2 regions of the Clostridium senegalense genome follow, and region 2 is predicted to be linked to the other one. Evidence: riboswitches for the same ligand, from Rfam matches in the RefSeq annotation. Region 2 holds a riboswitch; the other holds the start of a gene.
What was found. A riboswitch is a leader RNA that binds a small molecule or an ion and turns the genes downstream of it on or off. The one in region 2 is predicted to bind S-adenosylmethionine.
Positions count from the first base shown of each region.

Region 1: another riboswitch for S-adenosylmethionine. It lies ahead of metK (methionine adenosyltransferase); the one in region 2 lies ahead of KQI36_RS01990 (methionine ABC transporter ATP-binding protein).

Region 1 is NZ_JAHLNC010000007.1:40,330-50,132, forward strand. It holds gene hpf (ribosome hibernation-promoting factor, HPF/YfiA family) at 1-18, opposite strand, end outside; gene KQI36_RS12275 (ComF family protein) at 570-1,247, opposite strand; gene KQI36_RS12280 (hypothetical protein) at 1,211-2,212, opposite strand; gene recD2 (SF1B family DNA helicase RecD2) at 2,233-4,446, opposite strand; gene metK (methionine adenosyltransferase) at 4,603-5,778, opposite strand; SAM riboswitch class I at 5,937-6,038, opposite strand; tRNA gene KQI36_RS12295 (tRNA-Tyr) at 6,177-6,261, opposite strand; tRNA gene KQI36_RS12300 (tRNA-Thr) at 6,267-6,341, opposite strand; tRNA gene KQI36_RS12305 (tRNA-Val) at 6,365-6,440, opposite strand; tRNA gene KQI36_RS12310 (tRNA-Tyr) at 6,449-6,533, opposite strand; tRNA gene KQI36_RS12315 (tRNA-Thr) at 6,539-6,613, opposite strand; tRNA gene KQI36_RS12320 (tRNA-Val) at 6,638-6,713, opposite strand; tRNA gene KQI36_RS12325 (tRNA-Tyr) at 6,722-6,806, opposite strand; tRNA gene KQI36_RS12330 (tRNA-Thr) at 6,812-6,886, opposite strand; gene KQI36_RS12335 (hypothetical protein) at 7,053-7,655, opposite strand; gene yyaC (spore protease YyaC) at 8,013-8,552, shown strand; gene mreB (rod shape-determining protein) at 8,619-9,647, opposite strand; gene spoIIID (sporulation transcriptional regulator SpoIIID) at 9,741-9,803, opposite strand, start outside.
Region 2 is NZ_JAHLNC010000001.1:389,379-399,181, forward strand. It holds gene KQI36_RS01970 (GNAT family N-acetyltransferase) at 538-1,038, shown strand; gene KQI36_RS01975 (isochorismatase family protein) at 1,111-1,644, opposite strand; gene KQI36_RS01980 (YhfC family intramembrane metalloprotease) at 1,827-2,615, opposite strand; gene KQI36_RS01985 (polysaccharide deacetylase family protein) at 2,838-3,605, opposite strand; SAM riboswitch class I at 3,780-3,881, shown strand; SAM riboswitch class I at 3,949-4,049, shown strand; gene KQI36_RS01990 (methionine ABC transporter ATP-binding protein) at 4,166-5,200, shown strand; gene KQI36_RS01995 (methionine ABC transporter permease) at 5,230-5,835, shown strand; gene KQI36_RS02000 (MetQ/NlpA family ABC transporter substrate-binding protein) at 5,854-6,687, shown strand; gene KQI36_RS02005 (hypothetical protein) at 6,752-6,898, opposite strand; gene KQI36_RS02010 (HAD family hydrolase) at 7,599-8,384, shown strand; gene KQI36_RS02015 (iron-containing alcohol dehydrogenase) at 8,569-9,732, shown strand.

The sequences.
Region 1 (9,803 bases), on a different contig from region 2:
CATTGATTTAACATTCATATACTACAACCCCTTTCTCGAGCCAAAAGCATTATGCTTATTTATTAAATTTATTTTGTATTTATATTTTAATATTATTTTTTTAATTTATCAAATGAATTTTTTTGAAAATTTAGACACCATTATAATCATTCACTTTTTCCCACATTATTTTTTGTCTTTACTATATTGTTTAGTATATGCTATTTTCTTGTTGTTATGATATAATTAGAGTAATTGAGTTATTTTATATTTATGAAATTTATCAAATTAATTGTTTATTTGGTTATATATACATTTTTTTATTAACAAACAAAGAAAAGCTAATTGCAACTTACGTTACAATTAGCTTTATTTGCATAAATTGGCTGACCTGGTCTTTGCCCCCACACTCGCCTGCTGGAGATTTCGCTACCCAGAGTTAACTTCTCACTACTAACTCTCTCGCTTTATAGCGGCAGGACTTACTTCTAAGCCGCACCATGATCATTAAAACTTTGTTTAACTTACGTGGATCGTTTTGCCTGCGACTGGCATCGATTTTCAACCACAAACCCAACTTACTTTTTATATTATACTACACTTTTCGTTCCAGTCAAGATAAATACTTTTTTTACTCCATTTTCTTTTAAAGTCTTACTACAATTTATTAATGTTGCTCCTGTTGTAACTACATCATCTATTAGTAAAACATTTTCAAAGTTACTATTATTACTTTTAACTGATTTAAAGCATCCTTCTACATTTCTCCATCTCTCCCAAGATGTTAAACCTATTTGATCTTTTGTTTCTTTAACTTTTTTTATAAGTTGTTTACAAGGTATATCAAGTTTTTCTGATAATTTTTTTGCAATAACTTTTGCTTGGTTATACCCTCTTTTATTATAAGTTTTTTTACTAATTGGTACAAAAGTTATAACATCTATTTTTATATTTTTTTGTATAATTAACTTTTTCATATAGTTTGCTAATATTTCTCCGCAAGTAAAATCACTTTCATATTTTAACTTCATAACAATGTCTCTCATTACTAATTTATGTTCTGCTATAGAATAGCATTTATATTTTTCACCATTATGATATATATAAAATGGTTTATCTATAATCTCTATATCCTTTTTACACCTAGTACATAAATTATGTGATAATGCATAATCTTTACAGACAACGCATGCATTATTATCAGGATATATAATATCTAATATACAATTTATTATATATTTTGAAGTCTTATAAATCCCTCTTCCCAACCTTTCTTATTTAAATTTCTCATTATTGATTTAGCCTTTTCTATATCTTCATTTTCATCTTTACAAATAAAAATTATTTCTTTCCTCATTACCGATTTAGCTCTTTCAATTTTACTAACCAAATAAACTAAGTTCTTATAATTAAATTTTTTATCATCTGCAAAAAACACCATTATATTTATATCAGTAAGTTTTTCGTTATGAAATTCATCATAGTCATCAGTTATTAATATACCTGTTTTACTTTTTAGAAATGCTTTTATAGAGCTTTTATCCTTTTTCTCTTTTATAAAATAAAATACATCCTTTGTTAGCTTTTCTCTTAATTTATCCATATATAAGTACACACTTATAACTTTATCATTGCTAGGAACATATATTATTGTCTTTTTTTCTGTGGCAATTGTCCAACTTATGTATTCATAAGCTACTAGTGGCAAGTCCTCTTCCATATCTATTTTTGTAGTAATTACCCTAGGCTCTATAAGAGGAGTATTATATTTATTTAAAGGAAAATATATGGATAAAGCTTTATCAAATATAGGTTCAATAGAGTATGATATTATTGTTCCTCTACTTTTAACTGCTTTTGACAATATATTTTTTATATTTTTTTTAGATTGAAATGGCATATATCCAAGCTCATCAAATATTACCAAATCATATTTTTTATCTAAATACAATGCCCTATTATAATCACAAAAATTTACCTTAGAACTATCTTCATCAGTTTTTTCATCTAAATATACATAGTCATTATTCTCTAGGTAACTTATAAGCTCTATATTTTCTTTTTCTTCATTTACAATATATAAAACAGATTTATTATTACTTATGCAATAATTTATTGCATCTAAAAATATAGTAGCTGTATTATAAAAATAAGAAATTACATTTATTATATCCGTATTATTTTTTACATATTTTAAAACTTCTTTAATAACGTATTCTTTTCCTTTAATCATATTTCAAATAAATCTCCTTACTAAACTCCAAATATTTCACTTATCCTCCACTTCAAGCCTGAATATCTTTCAAAAGTTCTATCATTATCTTTCATAAAAGATACTGTTTTTTTATCTCCAACTAAAACCACTAGTTGTTTTGCTCTAGTAACTCCAGTATATAAAAGATTTCTATTCATAAGCATTGGAGGGCCCATAAACATTGGCATTATAACTACTGGAAACTCACTTCCCTGACTTTTGTGGATAGTTATAGCATAAGCTAACGTCAACTCATCTAAATACATATCTTCATATTCAACAACTTTGTCATCTTCAAAAACAACTGTTAGATTGTTATTTTCATTTATATCATAAACATATCCAACATCACCATTAAATACTCCAAGCCCTGTACATTCCGCATCAAAAACCTTTTCTTTCTTAGTCCATTTTAAACTGTAATTATTTTTTGTCTGCATAACCTTATCTCCAATTCTAAAAACCATTTCTTTGAGTTCCTTTTCTGGTTTATTAGCACTTGGTGGATTTAAGATTAATTGCAACTCTTTATTTAGATTATCAACTCCTGCTATACTTTTTTTCATAGGAGATAATATTTGTATATCCTTCATTTTATCCCAGTTAGTATTAAATTTCGGCAACCTTATACTTATTAAAGATATTATTTGTTCTAATATATTTTTGCTATCTATACATTGTATAAAGTAAAAATCACTACCTTTTGAATTTAGTATAGGCATCTTACCATCATTTATTAAATGGGCATTAACAGTTATCATACTTTCTTTACCTTGTCTAAATATTTCATTTAACCTTACTGTTTTAACAACACCACTTTCAATTATATCTCTTAAAACGTTTCCTGGTCCTACAGATGGTAACTGATCAACATCACCAACTAGTATTAGCCTTGTGCCTGTAAATATAGCGTTCATCATGCTATTCATTAAATTTATATCTATCATAGATGCTTCATCAACTATTAAAACATCACACTCTAACTTTCTGTCGGTTAATAATTCGCTTTCTTCTTCTTCCTCCGATGCGCCCATCTCTAAAAGTCTATGTATAGTTTTAGCCTCTCTTAAAGTAGTTTCACTCATCCTTTTAGCCGCTCTTCCTGTTGGTGCTGCCATATTAACCTTCATTCCAGCTTTTTCAAATATACTTACTATACAGTTTATTATAGTGGTTTTTCCTGTTCCTGGTCCTCCTGTTATAACCTCTATTCCATTAGTCATAGCTCCTTCTATTGCTTCTATTTGACATTTAGCTAACTGTATATTCTGCTCTTTTTCAAAGTTTTCTATTTCCTCATCATAATTAATCTCTAATTCATCATATTTAGTGGTACATAATTGAACCAGTTTCTTTGTAACTCCCATCTCAGCATAAGCATATTGAATTGTAAATACACACTGAACATCATCTATATTTTCTACTTTAATTTTACCTTCAATTATATTTTCTCTTATAGCTAAATCAATATTTTCTTCATCTACTTGTAAAACATCTATAGCTCTTTTTATAAGTTTTTCTAACGGCATGTATGTGTTACCTAATAAACAAAATTCATTTATTATATATTTTATTCCACTTTTCACTCTAAATATAGAATTTTTTTCCACACCTAAGCTCATAGCTATCCTATCTGCCGTTTTAAACCCAATTCCATTTATTTCTTCTGTTAATATGTATGGATTATCTCTTACAATAGCTACAGAACTGCCTCCAAATCTTTTATAAATTTTCATGCACTGATTAGCAGTCATTCCATAGGTTTGAAAAAATATCATTATATTTCTAATCTCTATTTGTGCGGAATATGATTTCATTATTAATTTTATTTTCTTTTTTCCTATACCATTAATTTCTTTTAATCTATCTATATCTGTATCTAATATTTCTAACGTCTTTTCTCCAAAATGATCTACTATTTTTTTTGCAGTAACAGGTCCTACCCCTGAAATAATCCCACTTGATAAATATTTTTCTATTCCTAGTTTACTAGTTGGTAAAATTTCTTCTATAGATATAACTTTCATTTGCTCACCAAATTTTTCATGTGTAACCCAATCACCTGTAACTTTATATTGACCGCCTTCTTTAATGTAAGGTATTACACCAACTATTGTATGTCTTTTTTTTCCATCTTTTAGATGAGCTATTGTATATCCATTTTCTTCATTTTTAAAAATAATATCCTCTAGTATCCCTGTTATATCTGACATAAAAATCTCTCCTAAAATTGTTCTTTTGAATATTATATCATAGAGCCATACTATTCTCATTTATTAATATACTTGACAAATGTTTAGGCTTTCAAACAAACATGATATTTATCCATATTAAATATAAAAGACACACCTAAAGGTGTGTCTTTTATATTATAAGTATTTTTTTATTTCTTCTACTTTATCTAATTGTTCCCATGGAAGATTTAAATCATTTCTTCCAAAATGACCATATGCTGCTGTTTGTTTGTATATTGGTCTTCTTAAGTCTAATTGTTTTATTATAGCACCTGGTCTTAAATCAAATACATTCTTAATTATTTCTATTATTTTTTCATTAGAAATTTTTTCTGTTCCAAATGTATCAGCTTCTATAGATACTGGATTAGCAACTCCTATAGCATATGCAAGTTCTATTTCTATTTTATCAGCAACACCAGCTGCTACTAAGTTTTTAGCAACCCATCTAGCCGCATAAGCTCCTGAACGGTCAACTTTAGTTGCATCTTTTCCTGAAAATGCTCCGCCACCGTGTCTTCCATATCCACCATAAGTATCTACTATTATTTTTCTTCCTGTTAAACCAGAATCTCCTTGTGGTCCACCTATAACAAATTTACCAGTTGGATTTATATAGTATTTAGTATTTTCGTCTAATAATTCTGCTGGAACAACAGCTTTTACAACATGCTTCATTAAATCTTCTCTTATTTGTTCTTGTGTTACAGTTTCACAGTGTTGTGTAGATATTACTATTGTATCTATTCTTACTGGAGTTTCATTTTCATATTCAACTGTAACTTGAGTTTTTCCATCTGGTCTTAAATATTCTAATGTTCCATTTTTTCTAACTTCTGTTAATCTTCTTGAAAGTCTATGAGACATAGCTATTGGAAGTGGCATATATTCTGGAGTTTCTTTACTTGCAAATCCAAACATCATACCTTGATCTCCAGCTCCAACTGCTTCTACTTCATCCATTTCTTGTCCTCTTTTTTCAATAGCTTCATCTACACCCTGTGCAATGTCAGGTGATTGCTCATCTATTGATGTTAATACTGAACAAGTTTTATAATCAAATCCATATTTTGCTCTTGTATAACCTATTTCTTTTATTGTTTCTCTTACTACTTTAGGAATATCTATATAGCAATTTGTGCTTATTTCACCCATAACTAACACCATTCCTGTAGTTACTGCTGTTTCACAAGCTACTCTTGCATGAGAGTCTTTTGCTAATATACTATCTAATACTGCATCAGATATTTGATCACAAATTTTATCTGGATGCCCTTCTGTTACTGATTCTGATGTAAATAATCTTCTCATTTTCAAATCTCCTTTCAAATTTCCGTTCTAATCGAAGAGAGTGGCCTTAAAAATAATACAAGGTATATTTATTATTACAAAATCCTTGTAACTACTATTTTTATGCAATAAAAAACCTCTTCTTTGATAAGAAGAGGTCGAAATTTCGTACTCGCACTCTCTTATCTTGCAGAATATTTCTGCAGGAATTGGCACCATTGTGCTACGCACCGGTTGCCGGGTTTCATAGGGCCCTTTCCCTCCACCTCTCTGGATAAGAGTAATTATATAATTTTATGATACAATATTATCATTAAAATACATCACTGTCAACAATATATTATTTGATTTATATGGTAAATATATTCAATAATTTAATTTATTTAAAAATAAAAACACTTTAGAAAATCTAAAGTGTATGGTGGAGGAGGACGGATTCGAACCATCGAAACGAAACGTAACAGATTTACAGTCTGCCCCCTTTGGCCACTCGGGAACTCCTCCATTTATGGAGCTGGCAATAGGAATCGAACCTACAACCTGCTGATTACAAGTCAGCTGCTCTACCGTTGAGCCATGCCAGCATATTATTATATTTTAAGTTTAATGGTGGTCACAACAGGGTTCGAACCTGTGACCCTCTGCTTGTAAGGCAGATGCTCTCCCAGCTGAGCTATGCGACCGTGTTATATGGTGGAGGAGGACGGATTCGAACCATCGAAACGAAACGTAACAGATTTACAGTCTGCCCCCTTTGGCCACTCGGGAACTCCTCCACTTATGGAGCTGGCAATAGGAATCGAACCTACAACCTGCTGATTACAAGTCAGCTGCTCTACCGTTGAGCCATGCCAGCGTATTATTTATATTTTAAGTTTAATGGTGGTCACAACAGGGTTCGAACCTGTGACCCTCTGCTTGTAAGGCAGATGCTCTCCCAGCTGAGCTATGCGACCGTGTTATATGGTGGAGGAGGACGGATTCGAACCATCGAAACGAAACGTAACAGATTTACAGTCTGCCCCCTTTGGCCACTCGGGAACTCCTCCACTTATGGAGCTAGCAATAGGAATCGAACCTACAACCTGCTGATTACAAATCAGCTGCTCTACCGTTGAGCCATGCTAGCGTGTTATTTTTAGTCGGTAACTTCGACAAGGTTTATTTTATAATCTTGGAGTATTTTTTTCAAATCCAAATTTAGCCTTTACAAGCAATTATTTTAAATTTATTCTTACTTTCTAAGTTTTTCTCTCTTTTTCTTACCAATTTACTTTGTTAAATTAAAATCATTTTTAAAATTCTTTAGTTATTTCTTTGTTTATAAAAGGTTTGGCAATTTCTTTAGCTTCTTTAATTTCTTCTTCTGTTAAATATTTTTCTAATACAGATATAACTTTTTTTACACCTAAATCTTTATTTTCATAATTTAAATATTTAACTATATTATTAAATTCTTTTTTAGGTACTTTATATGCAAATGTTATTAGTTTTTTCTTTTCTGATAAGGATACTTGTTTTAGAACTTCCTTTGCTTCTGCCCTCACTAGCTCTTTATCTAATTTTTTTTTATTTTTATTGTAAGAATCAAATTCTTCAACTGTAACATCACCATTATTCTCAAATTCTTTCATGTCATCATAAAAATATTTTTTATTTTTATACTTTCTTACCTCATCATAAGTATTAATATTTTCCTCATTATTTTCAATAATCTTCTCTTTTAAAGCTTCTTTAGTATTCTCTTCATTTTTTTTCTTATTAAAAATCAAAGGATCTGAATAACTCTTGTTTTGGTTTTCCTTTGCAATTTCATCATTTTTTTTAATTTTTTCAGACTCTATATTAATTTCATTTTTTACAACTAAATCCTCATGATTTCTATAGACATTCAACATAGTACAACTATAAATTATAGTACACAAAATTATTATACATGAATATATTTTTTTTATAATTATCACTCCCATTTAATATTATGAACATAAAAAATTTTATATATACTTAATTATTAACAAATCCAAAGACTCATATTCAAATGTATACTTACATAAAAAATATTTTTATTTTTTTCTAAATGTTTATAATCACATTCTGTTTTTTTGCATATATATTATTAAGCGCATTTTTCATATTTTTACATTTATACAAATATTATAGAAGATAATAATTAAATTTTATTTTGTATAAATCAATTTTAAGTTGATACTTAAATTTCTTTAAAATGAATCACAATTCTCTAGGAGGTGCAATCAGTGACTAAAATTAAAACCCATTATAAAAATCCCCTAGCTTATTACAACTTAGCTACTTTTATTAAAGATTATTTAGATGAAGATACTATTATTATATGTATAGGTACAGATAGATGCATAGGCGATTGTTTAGGTCCACTAGTTGGAACCTGTTTAAAAGAAAATTTTTTCCCTTTACCTGTTTATGGAACAATTTCTGATCCTATACATGCATTAAACTTAGAAAATAAGTTGAATGAAATTAAACTTAAACATCCTAATTCAAAAATAATAGGAATTGATGCTTGTCTTGGACCACATTCAAGTATAGGTGAAATACAAGCAAGGGACTTTTCCATAAACCCTGGCAAAGGTGTCGGAAAATTACTTCCACCAGTAGGAGATATGTCTTTAATCGGAATTATAGATTCTAGTGATGATACGGAATTATTTACAAATAGAAATATAAGATTAAACCTAATTATGCAATTATCTAAGGTTATAACAAAGGCTCTTTTGCATTCATATTACTTAGCTTTTGATAACTCATCTTTTATTTAAATTTCCCATAATTTTAAATAATAAAATGACACAGTAAAAAACTGTGTCATTTTATCAATCAAATTATTAATAAAAAGATAGGTCTTGTCCTCCAAAGGAATCACCCATTTTATCTATAAATTCTAATGCTTTTCCTGTTCCTATTGCAACACATGAAACAGAATTTTCAGCTACATATACTGGTACCTTTGTATAGTCTTGTACTAATTTATCTAGACCATCTAAAAGTGCTCCTCCACCAGTCATAACTATGCCTTTTTCAGCAATATCTGCTGCTAATTCTGGTGGTGTTTTTTCTAGTACAGCATGAGTACACTCCGCAATTGAAGCTACTGCTTCTCTTAAAGCTTCTCTCATTTCTGTAGAATTAACAGTTATATTTTTAGGAAGACCTGTAATTAAATCTCTTCCTCTTATATCCATGTCAATTTCTTCATCTTTTTTATAAGCTGATCCTATGTTTATCTTTAAATCTTCAGCAGTTCTCTCACCTATCATTAATTTGTGTTTTTTTCTTATGTATTTAATTATAGCATCATCAAAATTATCTCCTGCTACTTTAATAGATTCTCTAACTACCATTCCACCTAAAGATATAACAGCTATATCTGTAGTTCCTCCACCAATATCTATTACCATATTTCCACTAGCTTTAGAAATATCAAGTCCTGCTCCTATAGCTGCTGCTAATGGTTCCTCTATTAGATAGACTTTTTTAGCTCCTGCATTTCTTGCTGCATCTTCAACAGCTCTTCTCTCAACTTCTGTAGATTCACATGGAACACATACTACAACTCTTGGTGCTGCTTTCTTATTTCCACATGCTTTTTTTATAAAATGTTCAAGCATTTTTTCTGTAACATCATAATCTGAAATAACACCATTTCTTAAAGGACGTATAGCAACTATATTTCCTGGAGTTCTTCCTATCATTTTTCTAGCTTCTTCTCCAACTGCTAATACCTTATTTGCATTTTTTTCAATTGCTACAACTGAAGGCTCTTTTAATATAACGCCTTTTCCTTTCATATAAACAAGGACTGTAGCTGTTCCTAAATCTATACCCATGTCTGTTCCCATACCGAAAAAAAACATACTTTAATTCACTCCTGCTCTTTCGTATTTTAACTAAAAGTTTAGCTTTAAACTAAATAACTCTTATATTGTCTAATTATAATACGAAAGGCTTTATCCTTCAATTGTTTTATATTTCATCTGTGTAGCTTTTCCACCTCTGATGTGTCTTTCTGC
Region 2 (9,803 bases):
AAATAATACTTAATTTTCTAAATTTTCCAAATAGTTATTTGTATATATTATATCACTTAAAATTTTTTAAACAATTATTTTTACTATTTTTAACAATTTTTATATGCAATTAACATTTTATTCATTATACTATTTTATCCATATATATTTAAAAATATACCATATAATTTCTCTAATATTAAACTTTAATCTTCAAACTAATCTAAGGTTCCAAGTTAAATTTTAAACTTATTTATCAAACTAGAAAATTTCAAATTAATATTTTACTGATAGTTATTATTTTTCTTAACTGATAAAAAAATTTGATGTATAAATTTTAGATTGTATCCCTATATTAATTAAATTTCTTTTAACATTTAACATGATAGTTTCAATATTTTGAATTTAATGCTAAAATGTTCCTATGGAATTAAATAGATATGATTTTATCTATTTGTATTTAAAATTTAATATATTTTTGAGACTTATGACTTATACGCTGTGGACTAAATTATTAATTTACTCATATTAATTGCTATACATTGGAGGGCTAAATTTATGTATATGTTTTGTGAAAATGATAAATTGTATTTAAGACCATTAATACTTAAGGACTCAGATTTTATTTATGCACTTAGAGAAAAAAATAAGAATTTTATTTTAAATTATGCTGAAGTATCAAGAAATGCTCAAAAAGAAAAGATAAAAAATAGTATTTCTAAAGATGATGAGATATATTTACTTATAACATTAAAAGCAACAAGTAGCCATATAGGTTATATACACAGTAAATTTTTTAATAATGGGAAAATTGCTGATATAGATTTTGTAATAACTGATAATAATTCTAAACTTATAAAAGAAGCTTTAATTTTGTTTAGAACAGAACTTTTTAAACAAGGTTGTATTAGATTAGAATGTAATATTTGTAGTTCTAATCTATTAGCAAAAGAAATATTAGAAGATTTAAATTTCAACTTAGAAGGGATAAAGAAAATGTCCTATTTTAACAATGATAATTTCTTCGATATTTTAGTATTTGCTTCATTAAATTGTTAATTTTGCAAGTGTGTATTATTTTATATAAAAAACAGTGTATGATTAAAATTATTTTAACATACACTGTTTTATTTATTTTACATTTTCTAATTCTAAAAATTCATTTAAATACAAAACATCTATTTTTCCAGACCAGTTTAACACCGATCCAACTAAATCTTTTATATCTAAATCTTCCATATCATAGGTTTCAGAACTATTAACAGTTCCTGTAGCATCTTCTATAAAAGTAACTGTATACCCTCTATCAAAAGCTGCTATTGCCGTAAACATACAACAGAATTCTGTATTAAAACCTACAATTATAACTTCATTTATATTATTTTTCTTTAATATTTCTTCTAAATTTGTTTTAAAAAATGCACTTGGTGTAGTTTTAATTACTAATTCATCATAGTAGTCTACAAATTCTTCATGTATATTTCCTCTGTCGCAATTTTTATTAAATGGACTTTCATCATCTTGGTCTTCATGTTTTGTAAATATTATTTTATCACCTTTAGCCTTACATATATTGATAATTTCCTTTATTTTTTCTTTTTCTTCCTTAAAATTTTTTTGACTTAAAATATGTTTTTGCATATCTACTACTATTAATGCTCTCATATTATATTCACCTCATAATTTCCTTTAAACATTTAACTAAATAAATTGATGAAAACAATCAACCTACTTTTCATATGATTATTTATTATTTTCTATCTCTTTAATATTATAAGTTAAAATAAAATCATTACAAGAACTTATTTTGTGTTTTTATATAATATTGCCTTTATTTTTTAATTTAATTATACTTTTTTTAATTTTTTTCTAGTTTTTATTATTATAAATAAAATTATTATAGCAACTATTACTAAATATTCTTCTAAGAATATTATATTCTCTATAGCATTAACTTGATATAATGCAACTGGAAAATTTATAACTGCATGACATATTATAGCTAAGAATAAATACTTTATCTTTTCTTCTTTTACTGCATACAAAACTAAAAGCGATAATCCTAATTGAATTATAAGTGAGCTAGACCTTTCTATTCCTGCTATAATCCACGTATAGGATGGCATTTGAATCATTTGTTCTTTTATATACATTAATGTTTGTGCTGTATTAGTATCCACCTTATCTAATAAATTTTCAAAATTACCTGTATTTATCTGAACTGCTGTTATGAGATTATTTATATACATACCTCCAGTTATTAAAAATGCCTCTATTCCTCCATGTCCCAATCCATAGGCTAGCCCATTTTCAAAACTTCTATCTTTTTTTAAAATCCACTTAAAGCATATAAACCTCGCACTTTCTTCAAATATTCCAGCCATAAGACCACCGTAAAGCATATATGCCATTGGTTGTCTTAAAAATGTAGCAGTTTTTTCATTATTATATAAAACATATTGATGTATAGATCCTTCTAATAATTTAACTGCCAATAAAAAAGCAATTGCCCCTACTATTACATATTTTAATGATATATTATATTTCTTTTTTAAAAATACTATAAGTGCTATTGGCACAATAGTACTTAATACAATTGTAATTATCATAAAAAATATAGAACTTCCACTTACCACTGAATCATCTCCTTAAGTTATTATAATTAAAGCATTTAATATTGTGATACAATTATATTTTAAAAATTTAATGAAGTTATTTTCTTTTCTAAAATTTTATTTAGTTTTTTGTTTATTATACATAGTATCATAGATTTGTTACAATTTAATTATAAAGTAACTTATTGATAAAAAAACAACATTTTTTTGTATATAATTAGTGTAGTTCTATATTTTTAATAATTAATTATATCTATTTATTAATTTTTTTTCTATAAGAATTTCACGTTCTTTTTCATCTATCATATCTAAAGATTTAAATTCATACCCTTGCTCTTTTAAAGATTTAATAATTGTTCCTAATGCTTTTGGAGTGGTTTTATTTGAAGCACCATCGTGCATCAGAATTATTATTCTTGATTTGTCAATATTTTTGCTATTCATAGCTTTAAAATAGTTTGATATTAATTGATCTACCGGAATGTTTATTCCCATTGCGTCTTCAATAGACACATTCCAATCTACATAATCTAATTTTCTATTAACCAAACCATCTCTAATTTGTTTTAATGTTAATTTTTGTGGTATTCCTGTACTTGACCCACCAGGCATTCTCATGAACTCAAAATTTTTTTTATCCAAATTTTTATTTAAAACATTTTTTACTTTTTCATAATCATTAAAATAAACATCAGCACTGTTATAATTATTATTGTTATGAGTATATGTATGAGCACATATACTATGATTTTTTTCTTTGATTTCTTTTAAGATATTAGGATTTTCCTCCACTAATTTCCCTATAACAAAAAATGTAGCCTTAATATTTTCCTCATCTAAAATTTTTAAAACTTCTAATGTTGTTTCTGTTGGTCCATCATCAAAAGTTAAATATGCTATTTTTTTATTATCTTTACATTCACTATCATCTGAAATCGCAAAAACACTTATAGATGTAAAAATAACAACGCTAATAATACTTACAAATAAAAAAAAACTCTTTTTCTTCATATTTTTTATTCTTCCTTTCTATGTTTTTCAAATTCTTCAATTTCATATATTATTATTAGTATTATTATTTTTTATATGCTAAAGAATGTTCAATTATATGTATTAATGTAAAAATAATGTTGACATTTTAATTGTTTTCTATATAATATAAAATATAGTTAAAATTTAATAGGTTTCTTATTATGAGTGATTGAGGGATCTGGCCCTATGACGTCCGGCAACCAGCTTTTTAAAGCATGGTGCTAATTCCAGCGGTGTTATGCCGAAAGATAAGATTTATATTTATCCTCTTATCTTTAAAGAGGTTTTTTTGTTTTTAAAATTAAATATATAAATTTAAATACTCTTATCCAGAGTGGCGGAGGGACTGGCCCTATGATGCCCAGCAACCAGCTTTCATTAGGCAAGGTGCTAATTCCAGCGGTTTTTACCGAAAGATAAGAAAAATCCCCTTCTTATCTTTTGGAGGGGATTTTTTTATTGCTAAATTTTAGCACATATATACAGTATGCTATTTTTATAGTTTTGAAACTAATTACATTGAGGATGTGAAAATAAATATGATAAAAATTAATAATTTAACTAAAATATATAAATCTAAAAATTTAAAAGAGATTATTGGATTTGAAAATTTAAATTTAACTATTAACGAAGGCGACATATTTGGAATTATTGGTCCTAGTGGTGCAGGTAAATCTTCAGTTCTAAGATGTATCAATTTACTTGAAAAACCTACTAAAGGAGAAATCCTTTTTAAAAATATATTAGATTCTAAAAATACAAATGATTTTATAAATATATTAGATTTATCTGATAAAGAGCTTATTTCTATAAGGAAAAAAATAGGTGTTATTTTTCAAAATTTTAATTTACTTATGAATTCTACTGTTTTTGAAAATATTGCTTTTCCTTTAAGAATAAATAAGATGTCTGATAGTGATATAACTAAAAAAGTTAATGAACTTTTAAAATTAGTTGACCTTTATGATAAGAAAGATTCTTATCCTTCTCAGCTATCTGGTGGACAAAAACAAAGGGTAGGTATTGCAAGAGCATTAGCTAATGATCCTAAAGTTCTTTTATGTGATGAAGCCACTTCTGCTTTAGACCCTAGTACTACAGATTCAATATTATCTCTTTTAAAATCTATAAATGAAAAATTTAATATAACTATAATTTTAATAACACATGAAATGGATGTTATTAAAACTATTTGTAATAAAGTTGCTGTATTAGATAAAGGAAAAATAGTAGAACAAGGTTATGTAACTGATATTTTTGCAAACCCAACTTCTAATATAACTAAAAATTTTTTAAATCAAAATATTAATATTCCTAGTTCTATAAAAGATAGCTGTACGAATTCACATTCTATAGTTAAACTTACATTTTTAGGATCTAATACAACAACATCTACAATATCTCATATTTCAAGGAAATTTAATGTGGATATAAATATTATCTCTGGGAACATAGATATTGTTCAAAATATTCAAATTGGTCATCTTATTGTAAACATTGCTTCTAATGAAAATTTAGATGATATACGTAATTATTTAATTAATAATGATATAGGATGGGAGGTTCTTAATTAATGATTTATGCTTTACTACAAACACTATACATGGTATTTTTCTCAACTATTTTTTCTTTAATTATAGGTTTTCCGATTGGTATTATTTTAGTAATAACAAGTAAGAACCATTTATGCGAAAACTTAAAGTTAAACTCTTTTTTAGATACTATAATAAATATATTTAGGTCAATTCCTTTTATAATTTTAATAGTTGCATTATTTCCTATTTCTAAATTTATAGTTGGAACAACCATTGGAACTACTGCGGCAATTCTTCCTCTTTCTATAGCAGCTGCTCCATTTGCGGCAAGAATTATAGAGAGTTCTCTTAAAGAAATTCCTTTTGGTGTTATAGAAGCTGCATTATCTTGCGGAGCAACAAATATGCAAATTATCTTTAAAGTAATGCTCCGTGAAGCAATTCCATCACTTATATCTGGCATAACTCTTACAATAATAAATATTATAGGATATTCCGCTATGGCTGGTGCAGTTGGTGGCGAAGGTATTGGTGATTATGCTATACGAGAAGGTTATATGAGATATAACAACAATATTGTCTTATTAACAATCTTAATTTTAATTATAGTAGTTCAACTTATTCAAAGTATTGGGAATTACTTATGTAAAAAATCAAACAAAAAAGTTTTTTAATTTAGGAGGTATTTATTTATGAAAAAATCTTATTTTACAATAATCTTATTAACTTTATCTTTAATAATTTTTACAGCTTGTTCACCTAATAGTGATTCTAAAAATTCTTCAAAAGAAACTAATTCTAATGAAAACACTATAGTTATAGGAGCTTCTCCAGTGCCCCATACTGAAATTTTAGAATTTGCAAAAACAAAATTAAAAGATAAAGGAATAAATTTAGAAATTAAAACATTTACAGACTATGTTGTACCAAATAAAGCTCTAGATTCTGGTGAATTAGATGCTAATTTCTTTCAACATAAACCTTATTTAGATGATTTTAATAAAAATAATGGTACTGATTTAATTTCAATTGGTGAAATACATGGTGAACCTTTATCTGCATATTCAAAAAAAATAACTAATTTAAACGACTTAAAAGAAGGTTCTACTATAGCTATACCTAATGATGGTTCAAACGGTACAAGAGCATTAAAACTTTTAGAAAAAGAAAAACTTATAACACTAAAAGATTCTAATAAAACTATACAAACAGAAAAAGATATAAAAGATAACTTGAAAAATTTTAAAATTAAATCTATAGAAGCTTCTCAACTTCCAAGAATACTAGAAGATGTTGATATTGCAATTATAAATGGAAACTATGCATTAGATGCTGGACTTGATACTAAGTCTACATTATTTTCAGAAGATATATCTGATATAAATGAATACGTTAATATTATAGCTACCACTTCTGAAAACAAGAGCAATAATGCACTTAAAGAGCTTGTTGATTTTCTTAAAAGTGATGAAACAAAACATTTTATAGACGATAAATATGGCAATGCTATTCTTCCTGCTAATTAATAATTTTTCTTATATATTTTAAAAGGGTATGAATTTTATTCATACCCTTTTAAAATATATTCAGCTATTTAAGTGATTTTCCTAATTTTTTAGATTCCTTAGAAACACCTACTTCATTTGATGTTTCCATATTCATTTTTTCTAATTCTTTTTTAGTCTTTTGACCTGCTTTTTTATTATCCTTACTGTTCTTATTATTCTTATGTGACATATTATTCACTCCTTTCATGTGTTAAATCTTAAATATATCTCATAAATAGTATCAGTATTGGAGAAAAAATTATACATATATTCTGATTATTCGTTTTAGTTAATCTTTTTATTTTTAAAATATTTTATATTATAATTAATTGAAAACATAAATTTCATTAAATATAGGTTTTCAATTTGACTTTTAAAATTATCCATTCCAAAACTTAGATACCTAAAATAGTGAGACATGCTCCGAATTACTTAAAATTTAACACTACATTTTGTATAAAAACTTTCTAAAGTTATTGAATAAATTTTTGTTATCAGTTGAGAAAAATAAGTGCAAATATATTTACTTAAGAATTATGAGTTTAGGATGAAAGTGGTAACCACTTTCTGAAAATGATTTTAAAAAATATATCAATATAATTTGCTTTACAAATTTATAAAAAGATACGTTGGAAATTACTAGGAACGAAGTGAGTAGTAATAACCACAACTGTTCACTATTCACTCTTAACTTTTAACTAAAATAATCTGTTAGTTATTGAAAAAATATTAATTTGAGTTTTCTCATTTGATAAATGAATAAATTTGGAACCCTATAACTTCAATGAAACAAGCAAGTAGGAATTAAATTTAATATATAACTTATATATTAATCTTAAATTCTCACATTTAGATAAATTAATAAACAAACTTAAGAAAAGGTGATCAATATGATAAAATTAATTGCAAGCGATATGGATGGAACTTTACTAGACTCTAACGGTATTTTACCTTTAGAATTTTATTCTGTGCTTTCTGAACTAAATTCTAAAGGCATAATTTTTGTAGCTGCATCTGGAAGACAATATCATAATTTAGTTAAAACTTTTGATAAAGTAAAAAATAACATTATTTTCGCTGCTGAAAATGGAACTTACATTGTTCAAAATGGTAAAGAATTATATTCAAATTGTATTTCTAAAGACATAATACCTGAATTATGTTCATTAGCTGCTACTTTTGACAACTGTTATATTCTTCTATGTGGAAAAAAGGCAGCTTATTTACAAACCAATAAATCATCTGTAGTAAATGAAATTAAAAAATACTTTGAAAATGTAGAAATTGTAGATGATATAGCTACAATAGATGATGAAATTTTAAAATTTACTTTATGTGACTTTAATGGGGCTAATGAAAACTCTTATGAAATTTTTAATGAAAAATATAAAGACAAGCTCAAAGTTGTAACTTCAGGTAATATTTGGCTTGATATTATGAATAAAGATGCTAATAAAGGTGTTGCTATTAAGTTTTTACAAAATAAACTTAACATCTCTTTTAGTGAAAGTATGGCATTTGGAGACTACTATAACGATTTAGAAATGCTTAAAGCATGTAAATATAGTTATGCAATGGGAAACGCTGTGGATGCTGTAAAAAAAGTTAGTAACTATCTAACAGATACAAATGAAGAATGTGGTGTACTTAAAGCAATAAAAGAAGCAGTTATATAACTGTTTCTTTTTAATTTTACGTAGTTTTAAGATAATATTTACTATATACTAATTTATAAAAAAACTTATTAAAATTATAATGTTACATAAATGAATAAGTAAAACAATTATTTTATTGATTTATCAATATAGTAGTTGTATAATTTCAATTAATATTTAAATAAATTTTAGGAGTGATATTATAATGTTGAATTTTTCATATAAAAACCCTACAAAATTGGTTTTTGGTAAAGATACAATATCATCAATTGGTTCTAACATAAAAGCTGAATCAATTGATAAAGTTCTTTTATTATATGGTAAAGGATCTATTTTCAAAAATGGAGTTTATGATTTAGTTACTGAATCTCTTAAAAATAATAATATAGAGTTTATAGAACTTTCTGGTGTTAAACCAAACCCAGTACTTTCTAAAGTTAAAGAAGGTATAGATATAGTTAAAAATAATAACTTGAAAGCAATCATAGCTGTAGGTGGTGGAAGTGTTATTGATTCTGCTAAAGCTATATCTGCTGGTTCTTGTTATGATGGCAATGTTTGGGATTTATTTGAAGGTAATGGTAAACTTACAAAAGCACTACCTATATTTACTGTTCTTACCCTTTCTGCAACTGGTTCTGAAATGAACTGTGGTGGTGTAATAACAAACGAAGATGAAGGTAAAAAATGGTCATTTGGTTCTCCATTGCTTTATCCTAAAGTATCTATTCTTGACCCATCAATACAATCTACACTCCCTACAAAACAAACTGTTAATGGTGCTGTAGATACTATAACTCATGTGTTTGAAGCATATTTTGGTGGAACTAAAAATACAGATATGGTAGATGAATTATCCGAAGGCATTATAAGAACAGTAATAAAACATTCTAAAATTCTTATTAATGATAATAACAACTATAATTCTAGATGTGAGCTTTCTTTTGCTGCAACTTTAGCTTTAAATGGTCTTAATGGCTTAGGAAGACTTGGAGATTGGTCATCTCATTCCATAGAACATTCATTAAGTGTTTTAAATGATATATCTCATGGTACTGGTCTTGCTATAATTATGCCTGCATGGATGAAATATGTTTATAAAGAAGATGTCTGTAAATTTGCTAAAATGGGTAGAAATATTTTTAATATAAATGAGTGTGATGATGAAAAAGCTGCATTAAGTGCAATTGAGGCTCTTAAAAATTACTATAAAGAAATAGGAGCACCAACCACTCTTAAGGAAGTAGGGGTTTCATTTAAAGAATTAGACTTCATAGCAGATAATGCAGCAATGTCTGCACCTTTAGGTACTTTTAAAAAGTTAAACAGAGAAGATATTTATAAAATACTTCAAATAGCTTTTGAATAAATATTAAGCTAAAATCTAAAATTTTTATTCTTATAATAAAACAAGTACTATTTAATTAATTTTAAATAGTA